Regions from separate parts of the Streptomyces sp. NPDC006551 genome, predicted to be linked through region 2. Evidence: riboswitches for the same ligand, from Rfam matches in the RefSeq annotation. Region 2 holds a riboswitch; each other region holds the start of a gene.

Region 1 (7,691 bases), on a different contig from region 2:
CAACGGCCTGACGGTGCTGCGCTGTCACCGCCCCGGCCAGCAGGTGGTGGCCGTCGAGATCTTCCTCGACGCGCCCCTGGACGCCGAGCCGGAGGGTCTCGACGGAGTCGCGACGATCATGGCCCGGGCCTTCTCCGAGGGGACGGACAAGCACTCGGCGGAGGAGTTCGCCGCGGAGCTGGAGCGCTGCGGCGCCACGCTCGACGCGCACGCCGACCACCCGGGCGTACGGATCTCCCTGGAGGTTCCGGTCTCCCGGCTGCCCAAGGCGCTCGGTCTGCTCTCCGAGGCCCTGATCGCCCCGGCCTTCGTCGACACCGAGATCGAGCGGCTGGTACGCAACCGGCTCGACGAGATCCCGCACGAGACGGCGAACCCCGCCCGCAGGGCGGCCAAGCAGCTCTCCAAGGAGCTCTTCCCGGCCGGCTCGCGCATGTCCCGGCCGCGCCAGGGCACCGAGGAGACGGTCGCCGCGATCGACGCCGCGGCCGTCCGCGCCTTCTGCGAGGCGCACGTGCGGCCCGCCACGGCCACCGCCGTGGTCGTCGGCGATCTGACCGACGTCGACCTGGACAAGGTCCTCGCCGAGACCCTCGGCGCCTGGACGGGCGACACGACCGAGCCGCGTCGCATGCCGCCGATCACGGCCGACGACACCGGCCGCGTGGTCATCGTGGACCGTCCCGGCGCGGTCCAGACCCAGTTGCTGATCGGCCGCGTCGGCGCCGACCGGCACGACCGGGTCTGGCCGGCCCAGGTCCTCGGCACGTACTGCCTCGGTGGCACCCTCACCTCCCGCCTGGACCGTGTCCTGCGCGAGGAGAAGGGCTACACCTACGGCGTGCGGGCCTTCGGCCAGGTGCTCCGCTCCGACGGCGAGGGCAACGGCGCCGCGATGCTCGCCATCAGCGGTTCCGTCGACACCCCCAACACCGGCCCGGCGCTTGACGACCTGTGGAAGGTGTTGCGCACGCTCGCCGCCGAGGGGCTGACGGACGCGGAGCGCGACGTCGCGGTGCAGAACCTCGTGGGCGTGGCGCCGCTGAAGTACGAGACGGCCGCCTCTGTCGCCGGGACGCTCGCCGACCAGGTCGAGCAGCACCTTCCGGATGATTTCCAGGCGCAGTTGTACGCGCGTCTGGCCGAGACCGGCACGGTGGAGGCGACGGCGGCCGTCGTCAACGCCTTCCCGGTGGACCGTCTGGTCACCGTGCTCGTGGGTGACGCGGCGCAGATCGAGGAGCCCGTGCGCGCGCTCGGCATCGGCGAAGTGACCGTCGTCACCGGCTGATCGAGGAGCTCCAGCGCCACTTCGAGGACCCCGACGTCACCCTACGTCGGGGTCCTCGCCTTTGTTGGGTCTTTGTCCGTATTGCGGGAGAGGGTGCCCGTCTGCCCTGTGGCATGTCTTACAAAAGGACGTGTCTGTTTGCTGATTGAAAGACAGTCCGCTTAGCGTCGGTCCGGCTGTTCGTCAGTTGCACCCGCCGCGACCGCGGCACCGGACAGTCATCGCCGAGTCCCCGTCAGGCGCGAGCCTGGGGAGCCGGGGACCCACACGAAGTCCCTGGGGTGAATCGGACGCCTTCGCCTGAGCGCGGAGGGGCCCGTAGGAGACCTTCCTGCTCCGAACCCGTCAGCTAACCCGGTAGGCGAGAAGGAAGGAAAGGATCAGCCACTTCATGGCGTTCACCCGTGCCACCGGGAAGCATCGTGGTCCGAGCCGTATGGCGCGCCGCAGCGCGGGCATCGCCGGCGTCGCCGCCCTCGCCACCACCGGCGTCATCGGAACCCTCGCCTCCCCGGCGCTCGCCGCCGACACGGACACCCGCTCGCTCGAGGACACCGGCCTGAACCAGGCCGTCGTCTCCGAGTCCCTGGCGGACCAGATCGACGTCCAGGCCGCCGTCCAGGAGCGGGAGGCCGTCGAGGCCCTCGCCAAGGCGAAGGCCGAGGCCCGTGCCAAGGCCGAGGCGAAGCGCAAGGCCGAGGCCCGCGCCAAGGAGATCCGCGAGGCCAAGGAGCGCGCCGCCCGTGAGGCCGAGCGCAAGCGCCTGAACTCCTTCCAGCTCCCCATCGCCGGTTCGTACGTCACCACCGGCTACAAGACCGGCGGCTCCCTCTGGTCCTCCGGCAGCCACTCCGGCGTCGACTTCCACGCCGCCTACGGCAGCAAGGTCGTCTCGGTGGGCTCGGGCACCGTCGTGGAGGCCGGCTGGGGCGGCGCGTACGGCAACAACGTCGTCATCCGGATGAGCGACGGCACGTACACCCAGTACGGGCACCTCTCGGCCATCAGTGTCTCGGTCGGCCAGACCGTCACCCCGGGCGAGCGGATCGGCATCTCCGGTTCGACCGGCAACTCCACCGGCCCGCACCTGCACTTCGAGGCCCGCACCAGCGCCGAGTACGGCTCCGACATCAACCCGGTCGCGTACCTGCGCGCCCGTGGCGTGAACGTCTGACCCGACCGCGCCCCTCCGCGTCAGAAAAGCCCCGGCTCGTACTGAGCCGGGGCTTTTCTCGGCCAAAAGATATCCATGGATTCCCGGTAGCCATCGGAATTGCCGCCCCGCTGCAATAGAGTCACCGGACAGTCGTCCGTCATCGAAGAGTCGGCGAGGAACCGGCGGACGGACGTCAATAGGATGGGTTTCGCGCGGATTGAGGCGGAGGTCGAACATGCGCATCCCCGCGCACTCGGTATGCACGGCGATCCGGGACGACATCGTCTCCGGGGTCTTCGAGCGCGGCAGCCGGCTGACCGAGGAGCAGCTCGCCCGCCGCTATGGAGTCTCCCGCGTCCCGGTCCGCGAGGCGCTGCGAACCCTGGAATCGGAGGGGTTCGTGATCACCCGCCGGCACGCGGGGGCCCATGTCGCCGAGCCCACCGAGCAGGAGGCGGCCGACCTGCTGGACGTGCGGTCGCTGCTGGAGCCGCTGGGTGCCGCCCGCGCCGCCCAGCGCCGCACCGAAGCCCATCTCAAGGTGCTGCGCGGCCTGGTCAGGCTCGGCCAGGAGCGGGCCAGGCGCGGCCAGGGCGACGATCTGCGCTCGCTCGGCGGCTGGTTCCACGAGACTCTGGCGCAGGCGTCCGGCAGCCCGGCGCTCACGGCGCTGCTCACCCAGCTCCGGCACAAGATCGCCTGGATGTACGTGGTCGAGCCGGCCGGCCGGCCCGTGGAGGCATGGGCCGAGCACGGGGCGATCGTCGACGCCGTGGCGCGCGGCGACGCCGAGCGGGCCCGTGCGCTCACCGCCCTGCACGCCGAGCGGTCGCTGGTCCTGCACCGGCTGAAGAGCTCCGGGCGAGGGCGTGTGAGGGCTTCGCAACATGTCGTAAACACCGCGAGCGTCCGGAATTAACGACGGGGCCGTATACAAAGAGATGGAATTCTCCGGCTGTATTCGTGCTGCCCGAAATAAGGCCGACGGGAATGGCGTCGCCCGGAATTGTGCTTCCCTTTATTCCGGTCCGGAGTGACCACACGGAAAACGAAGGAGCCGCGCCCGCCGTGATCGACGGCGGGCGCGGCCCCTTCGTGAAGTGTCGTCAGACGGTCTCGGGAAGCTCCTCGAGGCCCTCGGCAACCAGCTTGGCGAGACGGTCCAGAGCGGCCTCGGCGCCCTCGGCGTCCGAAGCGAGCACGATCTCCTCGCCGCCCTGCGCGCCCAGACCGAGCACCGCGAGCATCGACGCGGCGTTCACCGGGTTGCCGTCGGCCTTGGCGATCGTCACGGGGACGCCGGAGGCCGTGGCGGCACGGACGAAGATGGAGGCGGGGCGGGCGTGCAGGCCCTCGGCCCAGCCGACGTTGACGCGGCGCTCAGCCATGGTGTTGCCCTTCAAGTCTTAGCGGGTTGTCTAGACCAGTCTCTCACACGGGTCGCGACATGCTCGTACCGACCTCCGGCCCGGACACGACGGCCCTTCGGCCTTCCTACCTTGCCCATACCCCGCACGGCACGCATGCCGTGCGCGACCGGTGCCGGTGTCGTACCCCGGCCGTAGGCTTGGCCCATGCAGAGCGCGTCGGAACAGGAACAGCCTGAACACGCATACCCCGACCACTGGGAAGCGGACGTCGTCCTCCGTGACGGCGGGACCGCGCGCATCAGGCCCATCACCGTCGACGACGCCGACCGGCTGGTCAGTTTCTACGAACAGGTCTCGGACGAGTCGAAGTACTACCGCTTCTTCGCGCCGTACCCGCGCCTCTCCGCCAAGGACGTCCACCGCTTCACCCATCACGACTTCGTGGACCGGGTGGGGCTCGCGGCGACCGTCGGCGGGGAGTTCATCGCCACCGTGCGCTACGACCGCATCAACGCCCAGGGGCTCCCCGCGAGCGCCCCGGCCGACGAGGCGGAGGTCGCGTTCCTGGTCCAGGACGCACACCAGGGCAGGGGCGTCGCCTCCGCGCTCCTCGAACACATCGCCGCGGTGGCGAGGGAGCGGGACATCAGGCGCTTCGCGGCGGAGGTGCTGCCCGCGAACACCAAGATGATCAAGGTCTTCACGGACGCCGGGTACACCCAGAAGCGCAGCTTCGAGGACGGTTCGGTACGGCTCCATCTCGACCTCGAGCCCACCGACCGCTCGCTCGCCGTCCAGCGCGCGCGGGAACAGCGCGCCGAAGCCCGCTCCGTGCAGCGCCTGCTCGCCCCCCGCTCGGTCGCCGTCGTCGGAGCCGGGCGCACCCCGGGGGGCGTCGGCCGGACCGTGCTGCGCAACCTCCTGGAGGGGGGGTACACCGGACGTACGTACGCGGTGAACCGGGCCCTCGGCGAGGGGACGGTCTCGCTCGACGGGGTGCCGGCCTTCCGCTCCGTCGCGGACATCGGCGAGCCGGTGGACCTGGCGGTCCTGACCGTCCCCGCCGAGCGGGTGCCGGAGGCGGTCGCCGACTGCGGCGAGCACGGCGTGCGGGGCCTGGTCGTCCTCTCCGCCGGCTACGCCGAGAGCGGGCCGCAGGGACGGGAACGACAGCGCGAACTGGTGCGGCAGGCCCGCTCGTACGGCATGCGGATCATCGGGCCCAACGCGTTCGGGATCATCAACACCTCGGCCGGTGTCCGGCTGAACGCCTCACTCGCCCCGCAGATGCCGACGTCCGGGCGGATCGGGCTGTTCACCCAGTCCGGGGCGATCGGCATCGCGCTCCTCGCCGGACTCCACCGGCGGGGCGCCGGACTCTCCTCCTTCATCTCGGCGGGCAACCGCGCCGACGTCTCCGGCAACGACCTCCTGCAGCACTGGTACGACGACCCCGAGACGGACGTCGTCCTGCTCTACCTGGAGTCGATCGGGAACCCCCGCAAATTCACCCGGCTTGCGCGGCGGACGGCGGCGGTCAAGCCGGTCGTGGTGGTCAAGGGGGCCCGCCACAGCGGGAGCGCGCCCCCCGGACACCGGGTTCCCGTCACCCGTATCCCGCACGCCACGGTCTCCGCGCTGCTCCGGCAGGCCGGAGTCATCCGGGTCGACACGGTCACCGAACTGGTCGACGCGGGCCTGCTCCTCGCCGGCCAGCCGCTGCCGGCCGGGCCGCGGGTGGCGATCCTCGGCAACTCCGAGTCGCTCGGGCTGCTGACCTACGACGCCTGCCTGACGGAAGGGCTGCGTCCGCTGCGTCCGCTCGACCTCACCACGGCGGCGAGCCCGGCGGACTTTCGCGAGGCGCTGGCGGCGGCGCTCGCGGACGAGACCAGTGACGCGGTCGTCGTGACGGCGATCCCCTGGGTCGGCGAGAACGGCGCCGTCGAATCCGGCGACGGCGAGGTCCTCGCTGCCCACCTCCGCGAGGCCGTCGCCTCCGCCCCGGCCCCGGCCAAGCCGGTGGTCGTGGTCCACGTCGAGATGGGCGGCCTGGCGGAAGCCCTCTCGGCGGCGACGAGCACGCGCCCGTCACCGGCACCCTGGACGGCACCCGCCCCGCCGGGCACCTCGGCGCCCTCGACGACGCCCAGCCCCGGCACCCCACCGGGCCCGGCCCACCCGGCGGCGCTCAGCCCCGGCACCCCACCGGCCCCGGCCCACCCGGCGGCGCTCAGCCCCGGCACTCCACCGGCCCCGGCCCACCCGGCGGCGCTCAGCCCCGGCACTCCACCGGCCCCGGCGGCGCCCGCCGCTGCCGGGGACCCCGTCGGCGGAGGCCCGGTCGTCGGCGGTGCCGCAGGTTCCGGATCGGGCGGCGTCAGGCCCGAGGCGCCCGCCACGGGCGGCCAGGTCGGCGGGCCGCCCCAGGCGACGAAGGGCGCCGAGGACGGCCCTCCCGGTGGGGAGGGACCGGACGGGGCCGCGCCCGCGCCCTGCAGTGGCAACATCCCCGCCTATCCCGCCGCCGAGCGGGCCGTGCGGGCGCTGGCGGAGGCCGTGCGGTACGGGCAGTGGCGGCGGCAGGCCGCCGAGCCGGGGCGGGTACCGGAGTACGAGAACATCGACGAAGCGGGGGCCGCCGAACAGATCGAGCGGCTGCTCGGGGAGGAAGCGGACGCCCACGGCGTGACCCTCGACGCCGACGCCGCAGGCGAACTGCTCGCGCGTTACGGGATCACGGTCCTCCCGATCCTGCCCGCGCCCACCCCCGACGCCGCCGTCGCGGCCGCCGCCCGCCTCGGATATCCCGTGGCCCTGAAGACGACCGCGCCCCATCTGCGCCACCGCCCGGACCTCGGCGGCGTACGCCTCGATCTCGCCACCGAGGGACAACTCCGCACCGCGTACGCCGAGTTGACCGAATCTCTCGGCAAGCCCGAGGAGCTCCACCCGGTCGTCCAGGCGATGGTGCCGCGCGGAGTCGACACCGTCGTGCGGTCCGCCATCGATCCGGCTGTCGGCGCCGTCCTCTCCTTCGGGCTCGCCGGAGCCGCCTCCGAGCTGCTCGGCGACATGTCCCACCGGCTGGTCCCGGCCACCGACCGGGACGCCGCCGAGCTCGTACGGTCGATCCGCACCGCCCCCCTCCTCTTCGGCTGGCGCGGCTCCGACCCCGTCGACACCCCGGCCCTCCAGGAGCTGCTGCTGCGCGTCTCCCGGCTCGTCGACGACCACCCCGAGGTCGTCGCGGTCACCCTGGAGCCCGTGGTCGTGGCCTCGCGCGGCCTCTCCGTCCTCGGCGCCATGGTCCGCCTCGCCCCGCCCCCGCTCCGTACCGACCTCGGCCCGCGCAGCCTGCCGAGCTACTGACCGCGCCGCCCGGGCAGCCCCGGAGCGGCCCGGAGCGCCCCTTCCGACGGATTAGGATGGAGTCCATGGCGAAGACCGGTACGACGACCCAGGGGCTGCGCGCGGCGATCGAGCGCAGCGGCTATTACCCGGCCCTCGTGGCCGAGGCGGTGGAGGCCGCCGTCGGTGGCGAGGCGATCGCGTCGTACCTGGTGCACCAGGAGACCACGTTCGACTCCAACGAGGTCCGCCGCCATGTCACCGTCCTCGTCCTGACGGCCAACCGTTTCATCGTCAGCCACACCGACGAGCAGGCCGCCGACACCAGTTCCCCGACGCCGTACGCCACGACGTCCACCGAGTCGGTCAAGCTCGACCGGATCTCCTCGGTCGTCGTCAGCCGGGTCGTCGCCAACCCGGAGTCGTACACCCCCGGCACGCTGCCCCGCGAGGTCGTCCTCACCATCGGCTGGGGCGCCGTCTCGCGGATCGACCTGGAGCCCGCCGCCTGCGGTGACCCCAA
Region 2 (7,691 bases):
GCTGGGGGTGCCGTACCAGCCGGAGCTGGCCATGGGTGCCATCGGCGAGGGAGGCGTACGGGTCGTCAACGAGCGGGTACTCCGCGAGACCGGCGTGTCCGACCGTGACATCGCGGGCGTGGAGGAACGCGAGCGCACGGTCCTCGAACAGCGGGCCCAGCGCTATCGCGGGGCCCGGCAGCCGGTACGCCTGGAAGGCCGGACGGTCCTCGTGGTGGACGACGGCCTGGCGACCGGAGCCACGGCGGTCGCCGCCTGCCGCGTGGCCCGGGCCCGGGGCGCCGCCAGGATCGTGCTCGCCGTCCCCGTCGCGCCCTACGGATGGTCCGCCCGGGTCCGGGGGGAGGCGGACGAGACGGTGGCCGTGCACGACCCCGACTTCTTCTACGCGATCGGCCAGTTCTACAGCGACTTCTCCCAGACCGCCGAAGAGGAGGTCCTCGCCTGTCTGGACCGCAACCGCGTCTCGCACGGCACGGCCGTCGATCCTCCCGGCAGGGTCACTCCGGAGGACACGGACGTACACATCCCGATGGGCGCCGTGCGGGTCACGGGACGACTGGTGGTCCCCGAAGGAGCCACCGGGATCGTGCTCTTCGCACACGGCAGCGGCAGCAGCCGGCACAGCCCCCGCAACCGGGCGGTGGCCGACACCCTGAACCGCGCCGGTCTGGGGACGCTCCTCTTCGACCTGCTCGACGAGGAGGAGGCGACCGACCGGGCCAACGTCTTCGACACGGCCCTGCTGGCCGACCGTCTCGCGCGGGCCACGGCCTGGCTCGCGGACCGGCCGGGAAGGGGAGGGCTCCCACGCGGCTACTTCGGCGCCAGCACCGGCGCGGCCGCCGCCCTCTGGGCCGCCGCCGACCCGTCCGCCTCCGTCGCCGCGGTGGTCTCGCGTGGCGGCCGCCCCGACCTCGCGGGCCCCCGGCTCGCCGAGGTCCGCGCCCCCACCCTGCTGATCGTGGGCGGCGCCGACCCGCTGGTCCTCGACCTGAACGAGGAGGCGCGCAGGCAACTGCGCTGCGAGAACCGGCTCGAGGTCGTCCCCGGCTCCGGCCACCTCTTCGAGGAGCCGGGCGCCCTGGAACAGGTCGGCGACCTCGCCGCCGACTGGTTCGCCGGCCACTTCTCGGACGGCGGCCAGGGCGGCTAGGGGGGCGGGAGACATGACGGTGCCGGTCGTGGCCGCGCCGTCCGTACGGCGGGACGCCGTCGCCCCGCCGACCGCCCGTCGGCATACTGACTCCTCCTTGATCACCGCGACACCGCAGGAGGAGCATTGGCCGCCAACTTCAAGACCGTCATCGAGGTGGGCCCGGACCATCTCGACCAGGCCCACGCCATCGACCGGTTGTTCCAGCAGGCGATCGCCCCGGCGACCGTCAACTTCGACTTCGACCACATCAGGGAGGCCGCCGCCGCCATCCCCGACAGCGCCATCGTGAAGATGGTCCGCGGCTGGGGACTCCAGGAGAACGCCCCCGTGATGGTCATGGTGCTCTCCCTGAAGGAGGCCGTACGCCAGGCGCTCCCCGGAGAGTTCGCGGACGCCGCCTTCTGGGGCACCATCGAGAAGGAGCTCGTCCACGCGTTCACCGGCCTCGCCGCCCAGGAGGGCGAGCCGGGACTCTCGTACTACGAAGAGGCGGAGGACCGCACCAGTTACTACCGGGACCTGTTCTTCGCGCTGCAGGACGAGGAGACCGGCGCGTACATGTACGCGATCGCCTTCTGCATCGACGTGACCGTCGGCCTCGGCAAGGCCCGGGTCGGCGCCCTGGAGATCGCGGACGTCGCCCCGTACGCGATCCGCCTCAACGCGATCGTGGTGCGCCAGCGACTGCGGCTCGCGGCCTGACCCGAATCCGGAGGGCGACCACCCGCCCCGGCCCGCCGTCCCGGGCCGGACGAGGACGCCGCCACCGGGGCATCGGCCGGTCGCATGCCCTGGACGGGTGAGTGTGCGGGCCGGGGGACAGAGTCGGACCCGGATCGGGTACGGATCGCTGCGTTGCTTCCCCCCACTTCGGAGGATGCTGTCCCATGCCCGTCCGCAAGGCCGCCGCACGAGCGCTGATGAGCACCCTGTGCGCAGCGCTGCTCCTCGCCGCCTGCACGAACACACCGCCCCCGCCACCCGTCACGGCAGCGGCGGGACCACCCGGCCACCGAGACGCCGCACCCCACGACCGCCCGGCCCCTCCGCGAACGCCGTCCTCGGCCGACCGCATCCCAGGAGTGGGACCGCTCACCCGCGCGCGGGTTCCCGACGGCACCGGGCAGGCCCTCGTCGTTCTGGGAGAGACGGCGGACACCAACCGGGCCACCGCCGTGCTCTACGAACGCGACGAACGGAAACAGTGGCGTCGAGTGGCGGGACCGTGGTCCGCGCACAACGCCCTGCGTGGCTGGACCACCCACCATGTGGCGGACGATCTGCGCACACCGATCGGGGTGTTCCGCATCGGTGACGCCGGCGGGCGACTGCCCGACCCGGGCACGCCGCTGCCGTACGACCAGGACGAGGAGTTCGCTCTCGACGGCACCGGCTTCGCCGGGGAGCCGCTGGAAGGCTCCTTCGACTACGTGATCGCCATCGACTACAACCGCGTCCCCGGTACGACCCCGCTCAACAAGGAACGGCCCCTGGGACTCGGCAGGGGCGGAGGCGTATGGATCCACGTCGACCACGGCGGGCCCACCCAGGCGTGCGTCTCGCTTCCCCGCGACGTCATGCCGCGACTCCTGCGCGCACTGGACCCGCGGAAGGAACCGGTCGTCGTCATGGGCCCGAGGGCGGACATCGCACGCTGAGGGCCGACACCCGTCCGTCGGCCCCGCTCCACCGGAGTACGACATACGAGAGGGGCCCCGGGCGACGGCCCGGAGCCCCTCTCGGACGCGGCGCCGGAGAGATCAGTAGGGGCCGTTGACGTTGTCGATGGAGCCGTAGCGGTCGGCGGCGTAGTTGCACGCGGCCGTGATGTTGGCGACCGGGTCGAAGAGGTCCATCGACGTACCGGGCACGTGGTAGGCGAGGAAGGTCGGCTCGATCACCTGGAGCAGGCCCTTCGAAGGAGTGCCCTTGGCGGCGTTGGAGTCCCAGAGGTTGATCGCCTGCGGGTTGCCCGAGGACTCGCGCATGATGTTGCGGTGGATGCCGTCGTACGTGCCGGGGATGCCGTACCGGGCCATGACGTCCAGAGACTCCCGGATCCAGCCGTCGAGGTCGTTGGTGTACTGCTGGGCCGCGGCGGGTGCGGCCGGCGCAGCCGCCTTGGCCGCCGTCGACGGCCGGCCGGGGGCGGCGCTCCGCTCCTGGGAGCGGCTGGCGCGGTCGGTGGTGGACGGCGCGGCCTTCTTGGGCTCTGCCTCGGCCTTCGGCCCTGCCTTCGCCTTCTGCTGTGCCTTCGCCTTTGTCTTCGGCTGCGCCTCGGGTGCGCCCGCCGACTGCTTGCGAATCGTCAGTTCGAGACCAGGGTGAATAAGTGACGGGTTGTCACCCACGGCACTGCGGTTGATCCGGTACAGGACTTTCCAGCCGCCCCGGACACCCTGCTCGTCCGCGATCACTGAAAGGGAGTCACCGGGCGCCACCGTGTACTTCTTGGCGGCGGTTCCGGGTGCTGCGGGAAGCGTTTCTTTGATCTTTTCCACGGTCCTCGCGGCGGTCTTCTCCGCCGCGATTCCGGTGGGAGCGCCGGCCGCCTTCGCGGGAGTGGCGTGGGCGGCGGCGGTCGCGACCAGGGGCAGGGCCAGTGCGGCGCCGCCCGCGCCCGCCAGGGCGATGCCCCGGGTCAGGGGGCGTGGCTTGGGGCGCCGGTGCTTACCGTGTGCAGGCATGATGAGTTCCTCTCCGGCGCCTGCGGGGTGAGCTGTCGGGTTCGGGCTGGAGATGCCCGGCCGCACGCGTGCGACTTCACCCCGATCCGATCCGGATTTCCGAACCGGAGAGAAAAGTGGGTCCCCCGCTCCTGCCGACGGGTGAATAGGTGGTCTTTCGGACGGTGGCAGGATTCGGCGATCCGTCCGAATGCAGGTGACCGTAGGCGAGAAATGTCGCCGAAAACAAGTCTTCCGGTCCTCAGGAATTCCGGAATGCGGCGGCCGTGTGTGACGCCGCCCTCGGTACGGGGCCCGGAGGTGCCGAACTCCCTTTGTGGGAAGGCTGCCGGGCGGGGTGAAGGCGGTTCCATCGAACGGTCGTGATTCACGTCACCCGACGGCTGATATCGCCCTTAACAGGAAATTACCCCCGGTGAGGAGAATCGAAAGGAAAACGAATAACATCCCGCAGTGTCCCTTTTGATGGTTTATTTCCTGCGAGGATGGCTGCCTTGCGGTGCAAGGTAGTGAGTGACTATCATGCACCGCATGACAAAGGAGCTGCCGGGCGCCGGTGACCAGCGGCGCAGCCAGCTTCTGCGCGGAGTGCTCGACCTATGCCTGCTCGCGCTGATCGCCGAACGGCCCCGATACGGCTTCGAGTTCGTCGAGGCGCTCACGGACAGCGGGCTGGAGCTGGTCAGCGAGGGCAGCATCTATCCGCTGCTGTCCCGGATGGAGCGGGCCGGACTCGTCGAGTCGTTCCGTGCGCCGTCGTCCAGCGGAGGCGCTCCCCGGAAGTACTACCGGCTGACCGGGGCGGGCCGAACCGAACTGGACCGAGGGCGGACCGTCTGGCGCACGTTCGCCGCGCAGGCCGGCCGCGTCCTGACCGACACCGACGAACCGACGGGGGAAAGACAACATGACAACTGAGCGGATACTCGCGGTCTGCCGCAGCAACTGGGAGTACCGGGGCATCGACGACGCCGCCGTCCGCGACATGCTCGCCGAGCTCTCCGCCCACCTCCAGGACGCGGAGGCCGCCGGACGCGCACCACAGGACGTCGTCGGCGAGGACGTCAAGGCGTTCGCCGCCTCCTGGGCCCGGGCGCGCAGGCCGCTGCACCACCGCGTCCTGCGGATGGGCGCGATGATCCTTTTCGTCGCGGGCCTGCTCCTGCTGGTCGCGCACCTCGCCCGCTGGGCGCCGGCGGTGGACATCACCCCGGGGCGCCTGGCCTTCTGGCTCGGCATCACGGTGGTCATCGTCGTCCTGGAACTGCGCCGTGGCTCCCTCGGCCTGGGCAAGAGCTGGCTCGTGGCACACGTCGTCGGCCTGCCGATCCTCCTGCTCACCGACGCGCTCGCGGGCGACGCCCCGCTCTTCCGCCTGCCGCTGTGGGGCACGGTGCTGCTGACGCTGCCGGGACTCGCGTACGCCGTCGCGGAGGCGCGCGCCGGGAAGCGCGGGCCCGTCCTCACCGCCGACCAGACCTGACGCGCCCTCACCGACGACCGCGTCCGAGACGCGATCCGCCTCGACCGGACCCCACGCCGCCTGCCTCGGCCGAGGCAGGGCACCGGGCGGGGCGCCGGCCGAGGCAGGGCGGTTCGGTACCGCGAGCCCGGCCGTGTCGCCGCAGGTGAAAGCGTGATTATCGGTTTGCCGGGCTCCGCTCGCCGTGGGAGCCTGTGCTGCCGCGCGGACGGACCGACGGCGAACGGAGGGGGACCATCTGTGGGTGCGTCAGCGGCACGTGACATCGTGGCGACGAAGCTCGGCTCGGTGCGGGGGACGACCAGGGACGGGCTGCGCGTCACGCTGGGAATCCCCTACGCCGCACCGCCGTTCGGGGCCGGGCGGTTCCGCGAGCCCCTGCCCGCCGAGCCCTGGGACGGTGTACGGGACTGCACCCGCTTCGGGCCCGTCGCCCCGCAGTCCGCCGAACTGCCCGGAGCCCCGGTCTGGCGACCCGGCGACGAGGACATCCTCACCCTCAACATCTGGTCACCGGCCGAAGCGTCCGGCCCGCTCCCCGTGCTGTTCTGGATCCACGGCGGCGCCTACACCTTCGGCTCCTCGGCCCAGCCCGACTACGACGGGTCCGCGCTCGCCCGGGCCGGACTGGTCGTCGTCTCCTGCAACTACCGTCTGGGCTTCGAGGGGTTCGGGCACGTTCCCGGCTTCCCCGACAACCGTGGCCTGCTCGACCAGATCGCCGCACTGGAATGGGTACGGGACAACATCACGGCCTTCGGAGGCGACCCGGACCGGGTCACGGTGGCCGGACAGTCCGCGGGCGCCGGTTCGATCGCCTGCCTGATGAGCGGCGCGCGAGCCGACGGCCTCTTCCGCCGTGCCGTCGCGCACAGCGTCCCCGACGCCTACTTCCCACCGGACTTCGCCGCCGGACTCGCCCGCAAGGTGGCGGAGGCCGCCGGTGTCGAGCCGACCGCCGAGGGTCTTCTGTCCGCGAGCCCGCAGGCCCTTGTCGAGGCCTCGGACCGCGTGGTCTCCCAGTACGCGGGGGACCCGGACTCAGGGCCCCTGCACTACGACACGGTCATCTACGGCCCGGTCCTCGACGGGACGCTGCTCACGGCGGACCCGCTCGACGCCCTCTCCGCCGGCGCCGGCCGTGACGTCGACCTCCTGGTGTGCCACACCACCGAGGAGTACTGGCTGATGCGGCAGGTCGGCAGCATGCCGCCGGTCACGACCGAGGACGGCCTGGCACGCTTCGCCGCGGAGTACGGCCTTCCCGGCGACCTCGTCGAGCGGTACCGCACCCTCCTGCCCGAGGAGCCGGTGCTCGACGTCTACCTCGCGCTCGCCGGTGACGCGCTCTTCGCCACCCACAGCGTCCGCCTCGCGCAGGCCCACGCCCGGGCCGGCGGCCGTACCCACCTCTCCCGGTTCGACCGCCGCCGTACCCGCCCCGACGGCACACGGGTACGGGCCTGGCACGCGGCGGACGTTCCCTTCGCGCTGGGCACCCTGGACGCCGTCGGCGTCGACTTCCTCACCGGCGGCCCCGCCGACGCGGACGACCGCGACCTCTCGCGGCGCATGGTCCGGGCCTGGTCCGGCTTCGCCACCGCCGGCGACCCGGGCTGGCCGGCGCTCGACGGCCCGTCCGGGACTCCGGTCCACGTCTGGGCCGTCCCCGGAGACCGCGGCGAGGGCCCTGCGGCGACCCACGGCCTGTGGCGCGACGTACGAGCCGCCGCGCTGCGGCTGTGAGAGGGCGTTCTGCGAGGTTTTCGGGAGTTCTAGAGCGGGTCATTGGCGGCTGACCATACGGGTCACGCCCGCGACGACCGTCGTCGCCAGGATCCAGCCGGTGATGATCAGGGCGTACGACAGCCATTGGTGCCAGCCGTCAGGGGCGAACGATGCCTCCTGACCGAAGTTGATGATCGGTAGGAGCAGGTCGAGGGTGTAGAACACGGAGTTGAAGTCAGGGGCCTCGTCCGCCTTGATGGGGCGTGGGTGGTCCAGGCCGTACGCTATCGATCCGATGGTCATGAGGGACAGCAGCCAGACGGCCGCACGCAACGGGCGGAAGCCGTAGCCCACAGTGGCGTCCTGGACGTACCCCCACAGCCGTCCGTACCAAGTGAGCGTGGCGCGTCGGCGGCGCTGCTTGGCGAGTTGGACGAGCCGGGCCGCGTCGTCGTCACCGACGTGGCGGTAGGCGGCCGTCAACTGCTCGTAGCCGTACGGCTCATACCGCTCGCCGTCCCGCTCAAGCATCGGAAGGCGGCGCTCGGCGGGCTCGTGCGGGGTGAGTACGGTGTACGTGAGGTTGCTGAGATACACCTGGTCCGGCAGCATCTCCGGTTCAAGGGTCAGGATC
Region 3 (7,691 bases), on a different contig from region 2:
ACATGCCGGTCCTCCCCGAGGCGGAGGAGCGGCTCGCCGCCCGGGGGGTCGTGGTGCTGCCGGACGTGGTGGTCAACTCCGGGACGAACGCCTGGTGGTGGTGGACGCTGTTCGGTGACATCGGTGCCGACGCGGAGGAGGCGTTCGGCCGTACCCGGAGTGCGATGCGGGCCCTGGTGGGCCGGATGCTGGACCGCGCGGAGGCGGACGGGACCACTCCGCGCGCCGCCGCGCACGCGCTGGCGGAGGAGCGGTTGGCGGAGATCGGCGAGCGCCACGGCTGGTACTGAGTGGCACCACCGTTGAAATGATCATGCCCGCGTCATGTGCTGTGTAGGCTGAGCGGCGTGGCGAGAGTGCGCTTGAACGTGGCGGAGCGGCGTGAGGAGTTGCTGCGGGCCGCCGTCGCGCAGATCGAGGCCCGGGGGGTGGCGGCCGTACGGATCGCCGATGTCGCCTCCGCGCTCGGGGTCAGCAACGCCCTGGTGCTCTACCACTTCTCGACCAAGGAGAAGCTCGTCGCGGCGGCCTTCGCCTACGCCGCCGAGAGCGATCTCGCCCATCTGCGGGCGCTGCTCGGGCGGCGCACGACGGCTCTGCGCAGGTTGCGGTCGGCGGTCCGCTGGTACGCCCCCACCGGGCAGGCCAAGGGCTGGCGGCTGTGGATCGAGGGCTGGTCGGCCAGTCTGCGCGAACCGGCCCTGCGCGAGGTCGCGGGCGCCCTCGATCAGCAGTGGAAGGCGGCGCTGGCCGACGTGATCGCCGAAGGCGCGGCGGCCGGTGAGTTCCCCTGCCAGGACCCGGCGGCCGCGGCCTGGCGGCTGACCGCCTTCCTGGACGGGCTGGCCGTGCAGATGACCTCGTACGCCGGATCCCTTTCGCGCGCCTCGATGCTGGAGTGGGCCGATGCGGCGCTGGTCCGGGAGTTGGGTCTGCCCGGCCCCGACCCGGACGGTCAGCGCAGCTCGTAGACCGCCGTGACCGTGACCTGTTCCTCGATCTCACCGGGGGCCAGGGGAACCTGCTGCGCGTCGGCGGGGACGCCGGGCACGGCGCCGGGACGGGTGGCGTCGTCCTCGGTCAGCGAGACGAGCCGGCCGAGCCGAAGCCCGCTGAGCCGTGCGTGCTGGGAAGCCTTCTCGTACGCGTCCCGGTGCGCGGCCTCGCGGGCCTGGGCGCGCAACGCGCTCCGGTCGGCGACGTCGAACGCGACGCCGTTGACCCGGCCCGCGTCCCCGGTCGCGTCGGTCACGGCCCCGATGACCCGGCCCGCGCGGTCGATGTCCCGGACCTTCACGGAGAAGGACTGGCCGGCCTGATAACCGGTCACCTCGGTCTCGCCGCCGTCGCTCTGGCCGTAGACCGTGGAGAGGGACAGACTGTCGGTCCTGATGTCACCGGCGGCGACGGCCTGCTCGCGCAGCGCGGCGAGCAACGCCTCGGCGGCGGATCGTTGGGCGCTCATCGCCTCCTTGGCGGTCTTACGGGTGACCTCGACGCCCACCGAGAGGACGACCAGGTCGGGCGCGGCGGCGGCCCGTCCGGCCCCGGTCACGGTGAGGGTGGTGGCCTTCGCGGTGCGGACGGTGGCCGGGGGTGCCGCCCCGTCGGCCCCCACGGCGAGCGCGGGTCCCGCGCCGGCGAGCAGGAGGCCGCCGAGCACCGTGCCCGTGGTGAAGGCGCGGCGCAGCCGGCGGCCGGCCGGGAGCCTGCCGGAGACGTGGGCGGGGAAGCGGTCGCTGACGGTGGAGCGATGACTGGTCGTCACGGGCGATCCCTTCGTGAACGGCTGCCGGAGACTCCGGCGCGCGCCCACATCCCAGCACCCCCCAGCGCCCGTCCCGGGGCGCCACTCCTGCCCCGTCACCCGCTCAGGCCCGCGCGAACGACCGGCGCCTCCGGTCCATGGCGGGTGGGGCGGGGGCTCTGCCGCGCCGCCCTGCGCCCCGCGCGCCTGCCCGCTCGCCGTGTGCGACTGCCACATCCGCTACCTCCATCTGGAGACGCTGTCGTGGTACGACGTGTTCGCGGGCGTGTCCTGGAGCGGATCCCGGCCGCCGTGGCACCTACGGCTACAGGGGCAGGAGGTCCGGGCGCTTGGCCGCCACGTGGTCGCCCGAGCTCTCGCCCCGCAGCCGGCGACCGATCCAGGGCACCAGATACTCCCTGGCCCACAGGATGTCGTCGCGGCGCACCTCCAGCGTCCCGCGCGGGGGCAGCGGCGGCCACGGCTGGTCCGGGTCGGCCGGCACCGGGATGCCGAGGACCTGGGCGGCGCGCAGCGCGACCCGGGTGTGCCCCTCGGGCGACAGATGCAGCCGGTCGCCGTCCCAAGCGCGCCTGTCCTGGACGGACTTGAGCGACCAGAGGTCCAGGACCGGGCAGCCGTACCGGTCGGCGATGGCCCGGACATGGGCCGTGTAGGTGGCGATCTTGCCGCGCAGATGGCGCAGCACGGGCACGTCCCGGGTGTCGAAGCCGGTCGTGACCATGACCGTGCCGACGGCGGAGGTGAGGTCGGCGACGGCGCGTTCGAAGCGCTCGGCGACGTCGTCCGGGTCGCTGCCGGGACGGATGATGTCGTTGCCGCCCGCGCAGAAGGTCACCAGGTCGGGGGCGAGTTCCTTAGCCCTGGGTACCTGCTCCTCCACGATCTGGTCGAGGAGGCGGCCGCGTACGGCCAGATTGGCGTAACGGAACGCGTCGTGCTCCGGCAGCCGGTCGGCGAGCAGAACCGCGAAACGGTCTGCCCATCCCACATACGTCCCGTCGGGTCCGGGATCTCCGACGCCCTCGGTGAAGCTGTCACCGATCGCCGCGTACGACCCGAATACGTTCATGTCTCTTGATCTCGAATCGTCTGCCACGGGAGCACATCTTTCCCTTACGGATGTGACTTACGCGACCGTAAGGAGGGGTTGACGGTGAGTGACATATGCCACCGGTCAAGATTGCACCAAGCCGGAATACGCCGAGGGCCCGGCACGAAGGTGCCGGGCCCGGGAGCGTACCGAGGACGCGTCGGACGAGGACGCGCCGGACGACGGTGCGTCAGACGCTGACGCCCTTCTGGCGCAGGTAGGCGAGCGGGTCGATGTCCGAGCCGTAGCTCGGGCCGGTGCGCATCTCGAAGTGCAGGTGCGGACCGCTGGAGTTGCCGGTCGAGCCGGACAGGCCGATCTGGTCGCCGCCGTTGACGGACTGGCCGGCGGAGACGGAGAGGGAGGAGAGGTGCGCGTACTGCGAGTAGGTGCCGTCGGCGTGCTGGATGACGACCTCGTTGCCGTACGAACCGCTCCAGCCGGCGGAGTACACGGTGCCCGCGCCGACGGCCTTGACGGAGGTGCCGGAGGAGGCGATGAAGTCGACACCGGTGTGGTAGCCGGAGGACCACATCGAGCCGGAGGCACGGTACGGCGTGGAGACACCGCCGCCCACCGGGGAGACCCAGCCGGAGGAGGACTGCGACGCCGGCGTGGACTCCACGGCGGCGCGCTCGCTGCTGCGGGAGCTGCGCGACTCCGCCGCGTCGGAGGTGGACTTCTCGACCTTCGGAGCGGCCTTGGGAGCCGCCTTGGGAGCCGCCTTCGGAGCCGCCTTCGGGGCGGCGGCCTTGGGCGCGGGCGCCTTGGCCGTGGACTTGGCGCCGAGGGTGAGCTTCATGCCGGGGAAGATCAGCGAGGGGTTCTCGCCGACGACCTGGCGGTTGTCCTGGTACAGCTTCTTCCAGCCGCCGGCCAGGTGGTGCTCGGCGGCGATCTTGGACAGATAGTCGCCGGCGACGACGGAGTACGTCTTCGGCTTGGCCTTGGCGGCGGCGGGCGCGGCGGCCGGGGCCTTCGCCGGGGCGGCGGCGACAGCGGCGACGGCCTGCTCGGGCGTCACGGCGGGAGCGGTCTTCTCGGCGGCGTGGGCTCCGGTCGCGCCGAGGAGCGGCAGGGCGACGACGGCGCCACCCGTACCGGCGGCGACGAATCCGCGCGTGATCGGGTTGACCTTGGGACGGCGGTGCTTACCCTTCGCGGGCATGGCGAATTCCTCTCCGTCGCCTACGAGGTGAGCTGTCGGGTTCGGACTGGAGATGTCCGGCCGCGTTTTCACGCGGCTTCACCCCGAGCCGGTCCGGCATGAGCCGGATCGGCGTACTACCTGGGTCCCCCGCTCCTGCCATACGTGGGTGGGTGCGGATTCCGGACGGTGGCAGGATTCGGCGGTCCGACCGGATTGACGGTGACCGTAGACGAGCGGGGTCGGCGCGAACAAGCCGTCGCATTCATCTCGCATTCCCCGCCGTGAAATTCAACCGGAATTCTGGTCACCCTCCGCGATGACGGAGCCTCGATTTCCTTTTCTCGCAGGGCTATTGCGGAAGACGATCAGGCACGGTCCGTCACGGTTATGACGCTGCTCACGCCCCGGAACCCATCTCCCCCGCTACCAGGGCGCGTTATCCCTAACGCCCCAATTCGGACAGAACGCTCATTACCGCCCCAGGGGTGTGCGAGCGGGCCGCCACCCGGAATGATTGCCCCAGGAACCGATCTCGTATCGTCGAAGTCCGCCAACACTCAGGAGCACTCGTGACGCAGCAGCTGCCGCAGGTCCCGTCGACCGAACCCGAGCTGAGCGGGGTCCGCAACTTCCGGGACGTGGGCGGACTGCCGACCGTGGACGGCGGGTCGGTGAGGTTCGGGCGGCTCTTCCGCAGCGGCCATCTCGCGCACGCCACGGAGGAGGACGCGGCCTTCCTGTCCACTCTCGGGCTGCACACCGTCTTCGACTTCCGCAACGCGGCGGACCGGAAGGTGGAGGGCGCGGACATCGAGCTGCCGGGTGTACGAAATGTGAACATACCGCTCAACGACCCGGCCGACGGCAAGGAGTTCTGGAAGCTGGTCAGCGCGGGCAACCTGGAGCAGCTGCGCGAGGCGCTCGGCGACGGCAAGGCGGCCGACCGCATGTCCGATTCGTACCGGAAGATGATCGTCGAGCGTACGGCGGAGCACAGCCGCGTCCTGCACGCGATGGCCGAGGACAGCGTCCCCGCCCTGATGCACTGCGCGGCGGGCAAGGACCGCGCGGGTCTGTCCATAGCGATCTCGCTGCTCGCGGTGGGCGTCGAGCGCGAGGCGATCGAGGCGGACTACATCAAGTCGAACGACCCCCACCGCCGCTACAAGATCCGCCGCAGCTCCACCTCCGCGGACGCCATGGCACCCGAGGTGATGGAGCTGCTCAGTCCCCTCTTCGACGCGCGCGTGGAGTACCTCCGGGCCGCGTTCGAGACGATGGAGCGGACCTGGGGCACGGCCGAGAACTACCTCTCGCAGGGTCTCGGGCTCGCCCCCGAGACCCGTGAGCGGCTGCGCGAGCGCCTCGTCACCGAGGCGTAGCCCGGCCGGCCGGCGCGGCTACTGGTTCTGCCCGCCGAGCATGAAGAGCAGGTAGAGGAAGCCCGCGAAGAGGTGCCCGGCGACCAGGTAGGCGAAGAGGCGGAGGACCAGCCCCTTGGGGAACTTGCCGCCCCCGCGCTCCTCACCGGTGATCTCGGCGGATTTGTCGGACATGTCGGCCCCTTCCGATGGGCTCAGCGCGGGTGCGGGGTCCCCTCGCCGAGACACAGCTCGGCGGCGGGGCTCTGCATCAGCGTGTGGACGAAGAGCAGGTCGGCGCCGCCTCGGGTGGCGGCGCCGATGCGGTGCGGGGTGAGCGAGTCGAAGTGCGCGCTGTCCCCCGGGTCCAGGACGTGCACGGCGTCGCCGAGCGCGAGCCGCACCCGGCCGTCGAGGACGTGGAGCCACTCCTCGCCGGGGTGGACCCGCACGATGTCGGCGCGGGTGGCGTACGGCACGTGGACGCGGAGTGCCTGCAAGGCGCGTCCGGGGCCGCCGGCCTGGTGGTAGACCCATCCGTCGGCCTCGACGGGCTCGGCCCGGCCGGCGCGGATGATCGGGTCGCGCTCGGGGGGCACCTCGCCGAGGAGTTCCGAGACGGTCGTACCGTAGACACGTGCGAGCGCGAGCAGCATCGGCAGCGACGGCTGGCGGCGGCCCGTCTCCAAGCGGGAGAGATGAGCCGGTGACAGCCCGGCCCGCCGGGCGGCGGCCTCCAGCGTGAGCCCGCGCCGCCGGCGCAGCCCGCGCAGCCGCGGCGCCACATCGGGAAGCGCGTCCGGTGCGGCGGGGCCGGGGGCGTCGGGATCGGTCGCGGCCGAGTCCGGGGCGTCGGGCGCGGAGTGATCCGGCGCGGAGTGATCCGGTGCGGCGGGGTCCGGGGACGGCTCCCCGGCGAGGTGCTCCATGCCTCCATTGCGCCAGGATCTTTCCTCCCGGGCAAATTACTTGCCTCAGAGGCAAACCGTGCCGGCCGCGTTCCTCACTGGCACATTCCTCAGCGCTGGGCGACGGCCTGCTTGACCAGCGTCTTCCCGAAGTCCCACATCAGCCCGCCCCCGCCGTGCGCATCGTCCATCACCGCCGTGAACGCGGTCACGAACCGGTCCACGTCCGCTTCGTCGATGATCAGCGGCGGAATCAGCTTGATCACCTCCAGACGGTCGCCCGACACCTGCGTCAGGATCCGGTGCCGCTGAAGCAGCGGCACCACGACCATCTGGGCGAAGAGACCCTTGCGGGCGGCCTGCAGCATCGTCCAGCGGCTGCGCAGCCCGAGCGACGAAGGGCGGCCGAACTCGATCCCGATCATCAGCCCCCGCCCGCGGATCTCGTGCAGCAGCTCGTAGCGCGGTACGAGTTCCCTCAGCCGCGAGGACAGCAGCTCCCCCATCCGGCGGGCGTTGGCCACCGTCCCCTCGGCCTCCATCACCGAGAGCACGGCGAGGCCGGCCGCCATGGCCTGCGCGTTCGAGCCGAAGCTGGCGGAGTGGACGAGCACCCGGTCCATCGAGGAGTAGACCTTCTTGAAGATCCAGTCCTTACCGAGCGTCGCGCCCACGGGCACATATCCGCCGGAGAGCGCCTTGGCGACACAGAGCAGGTCCGGCTCGACCCCCTCCTCGTGCTGGTACGCGTAGAAGTCGCCGGTCCTGCCGAGCCCCGTCTGCACCTCGTCGGCGATCAGCAGGGCCCCGTGCTCGTGCAGCAGCTCCTGGGCGGCGCGCAGAAAGCCGGGCGGGGCCTCGTGCACCCCCTTGCCCTGGATGGGCTCGACGACGAAGGCGGCCACATCGCCCCTGCGCAGTTCCCGCTCCAGCGCGTCGAGGTCGCCGAGCTCGATCGCGGTGTCGGGCAGGAGGGGGGCGAAGCCGTCCCGGAAGCAGTCCTCCCCGTTGACCGAGAGGGAGCCCGTGGTCAGGCCGTGGAAGGCGTGGGAGCAGTAGAGGACCCTCGGCCGGCCGGTGGCGTACCGGGCGAACTTCAGCGCGGTCTCCACCGCCTCCGTACCGCTGTTGCCGAAGAAGACCCGGTCCAGGTGCGGGCTGTGGGTGAGCAGCTTCTCGGCGAGCAGCCCGGGCAGGGGCTGGCAGTCGAAGCGGGTGAGGTCGGCGAGCGAGGCGTCCAGGACGTCGTGGAGGGCCTTGCGGACGACGGGGTGGTGCCGGCCCAGGCCCATGACGCCGAAGCCGGCGAGCATGTCGAGGTAGTCGCCGCCCTCGGAGTCCCAGAAGTGGGCGCCCTCGGCGCGCTCGTACACCTTGTCGAAGCCGATGGTGTGGAGCATGCGCGGGAGCT

The links. Region 2 has a riboswitch for cyclic di-AMP ahead of ABZY12_RS24045 (LysM peptidoglycan-binding domain-containing protein). Riboswitches for the same ligand answer to the same signal wherever they lie in the genome.
Region 1: linked by a shared signal. The riboswitch ahead of ABZY12_RS21895 (M23 family metallopeptidase) and the one ahead of ABZY12_RS24045 (LysM peptidoglycan-binding domain-containing protein) in region 2 are both predicted to bind cyclic di-AMP.
Region 3: linked by a shared signal. The riboswitch ahead of ABZY12_RS07060 (LysM peptidoglycan-binding domain-containing M23 family metallopeptidase) and the one ahead of ABZY12_RS24045 (LysM peptidoglycan-binding domain-containing protein) in region 2 are both predicted to bind cyclic di-AMP.

Annotation. Positions count from the first base shown of each region.
Region 1 covers NZ_JBEXOT010000025.1:69,092-76,782, forward strand. The annotation lists gene ABZY12_RS21890 (pitrilysin family protein) at 1-1,291, shown strand, start outside; cyclic di-AMP (ydaO/yuaA leader) riboswitch at 1,504-1,670, shown strand; gene ABZY12_RS21895 (M23 family metallopeptidase) at 1,683-2,465, shown strand; gene ABZY12_RS21900 (GntR family transcriptional regulator) at 2,683-3,366, shown strand; gene ABZY12_RS21905 (HPr family phosphocarrier protein) at 3,554-3,835, opposite strand; gene ABZY12_RS21910 (GNAT family N-acetyltransferase) at 4,022-7,189, shown strand; gene ABZY12_RS21915 (DUF5998 family protein) at 7,255-7,691, shown strand, end outside.
Region 2 covers NZ_JBEXOT010000030.1:28,547-36,237, reverse strand. The annotation lists gene ABZY12_RS24060 (phosphoribosyltransferase family protein) at 1-1,156, shown strand, start outside; gene ABZY12_RS24055 (Type-2Aa cytolytic delta-endotoxin) at 1,283-1,861, shown strand; gene ABZY12_RS24050 (hypothetical protein) at 2,047-2,817, shown strand; gene ABZY12_RS24045 (LysM peptidoglycan-binding domain-containing protein) at 2,920-3,846, opposite strand; cyclic di-AMP (ydaO/yuaA leader) riboswitch at 3,851-4,036, opposite strand; gene ABZY12_RS24040 (PadR family transcriptional regulator) at 4,378-4,764, shown strand; gene ABZY12_RS24035 (hypothetical protein) at 4,754-5,329, shown strand; gene ABZY12_RS24030 (carboxylesterase family protein) at 5,570-7,075, shown strand; gene ABZY12_RS24025 (membrane-associated oxidoreductase) at 7,115-7,691, opposite strand, start outside.
Region 3 covers NZ_JBEXOT010000004.1:184,700-192,390, reverse strand. The annotation lists gene ABZY12_RS07085 (Glu/Leu/Phe/Val dehydrogenase dimerization domain-containing protein) at 1-290, shown strand, start outside; gene ABZY12_RS07080 (TetR family transcriptional regulator C-terminal domain-containing protein) at 348-971, shown strand; gene ABZY12_RS07075 (SIMPL domain-containing protein) at 956-1,768, opposite strand; partial or broken gene ABZY12_RS07070 (radical SAM protein) at 1,947-2,056, shown strand; gene ABZY12_RS07065 (SGNH/GDSL hydrolase family protein) at 2,073-2,840, opposite strand; gene ABZY12_RS07060 (LysM peptidoglycan-binding domain-containing M23 family metallopeptidase) at 3,052-4,029, opposite strand; cyclic di-AMP (ydaO/yuaA leader) riboswitch at 4,034-4,223, opposite strand; gene ABZY12_RS07055 (tyrosine-protein phosphatase) at 4,581-5,393, shown strand; gene ABZY12_RS07050 (DUF6126 family protein) at 5,412-5,567, opposite strand; gene ABZY12_RS07045 (helix-turn-helix domain-containing protein) at 5,588-6,301, opposite strand; gene ABZY12_RS07040 (aspartate aminotransferase family protein) at 6,391-7,691, opposite strand, start outside.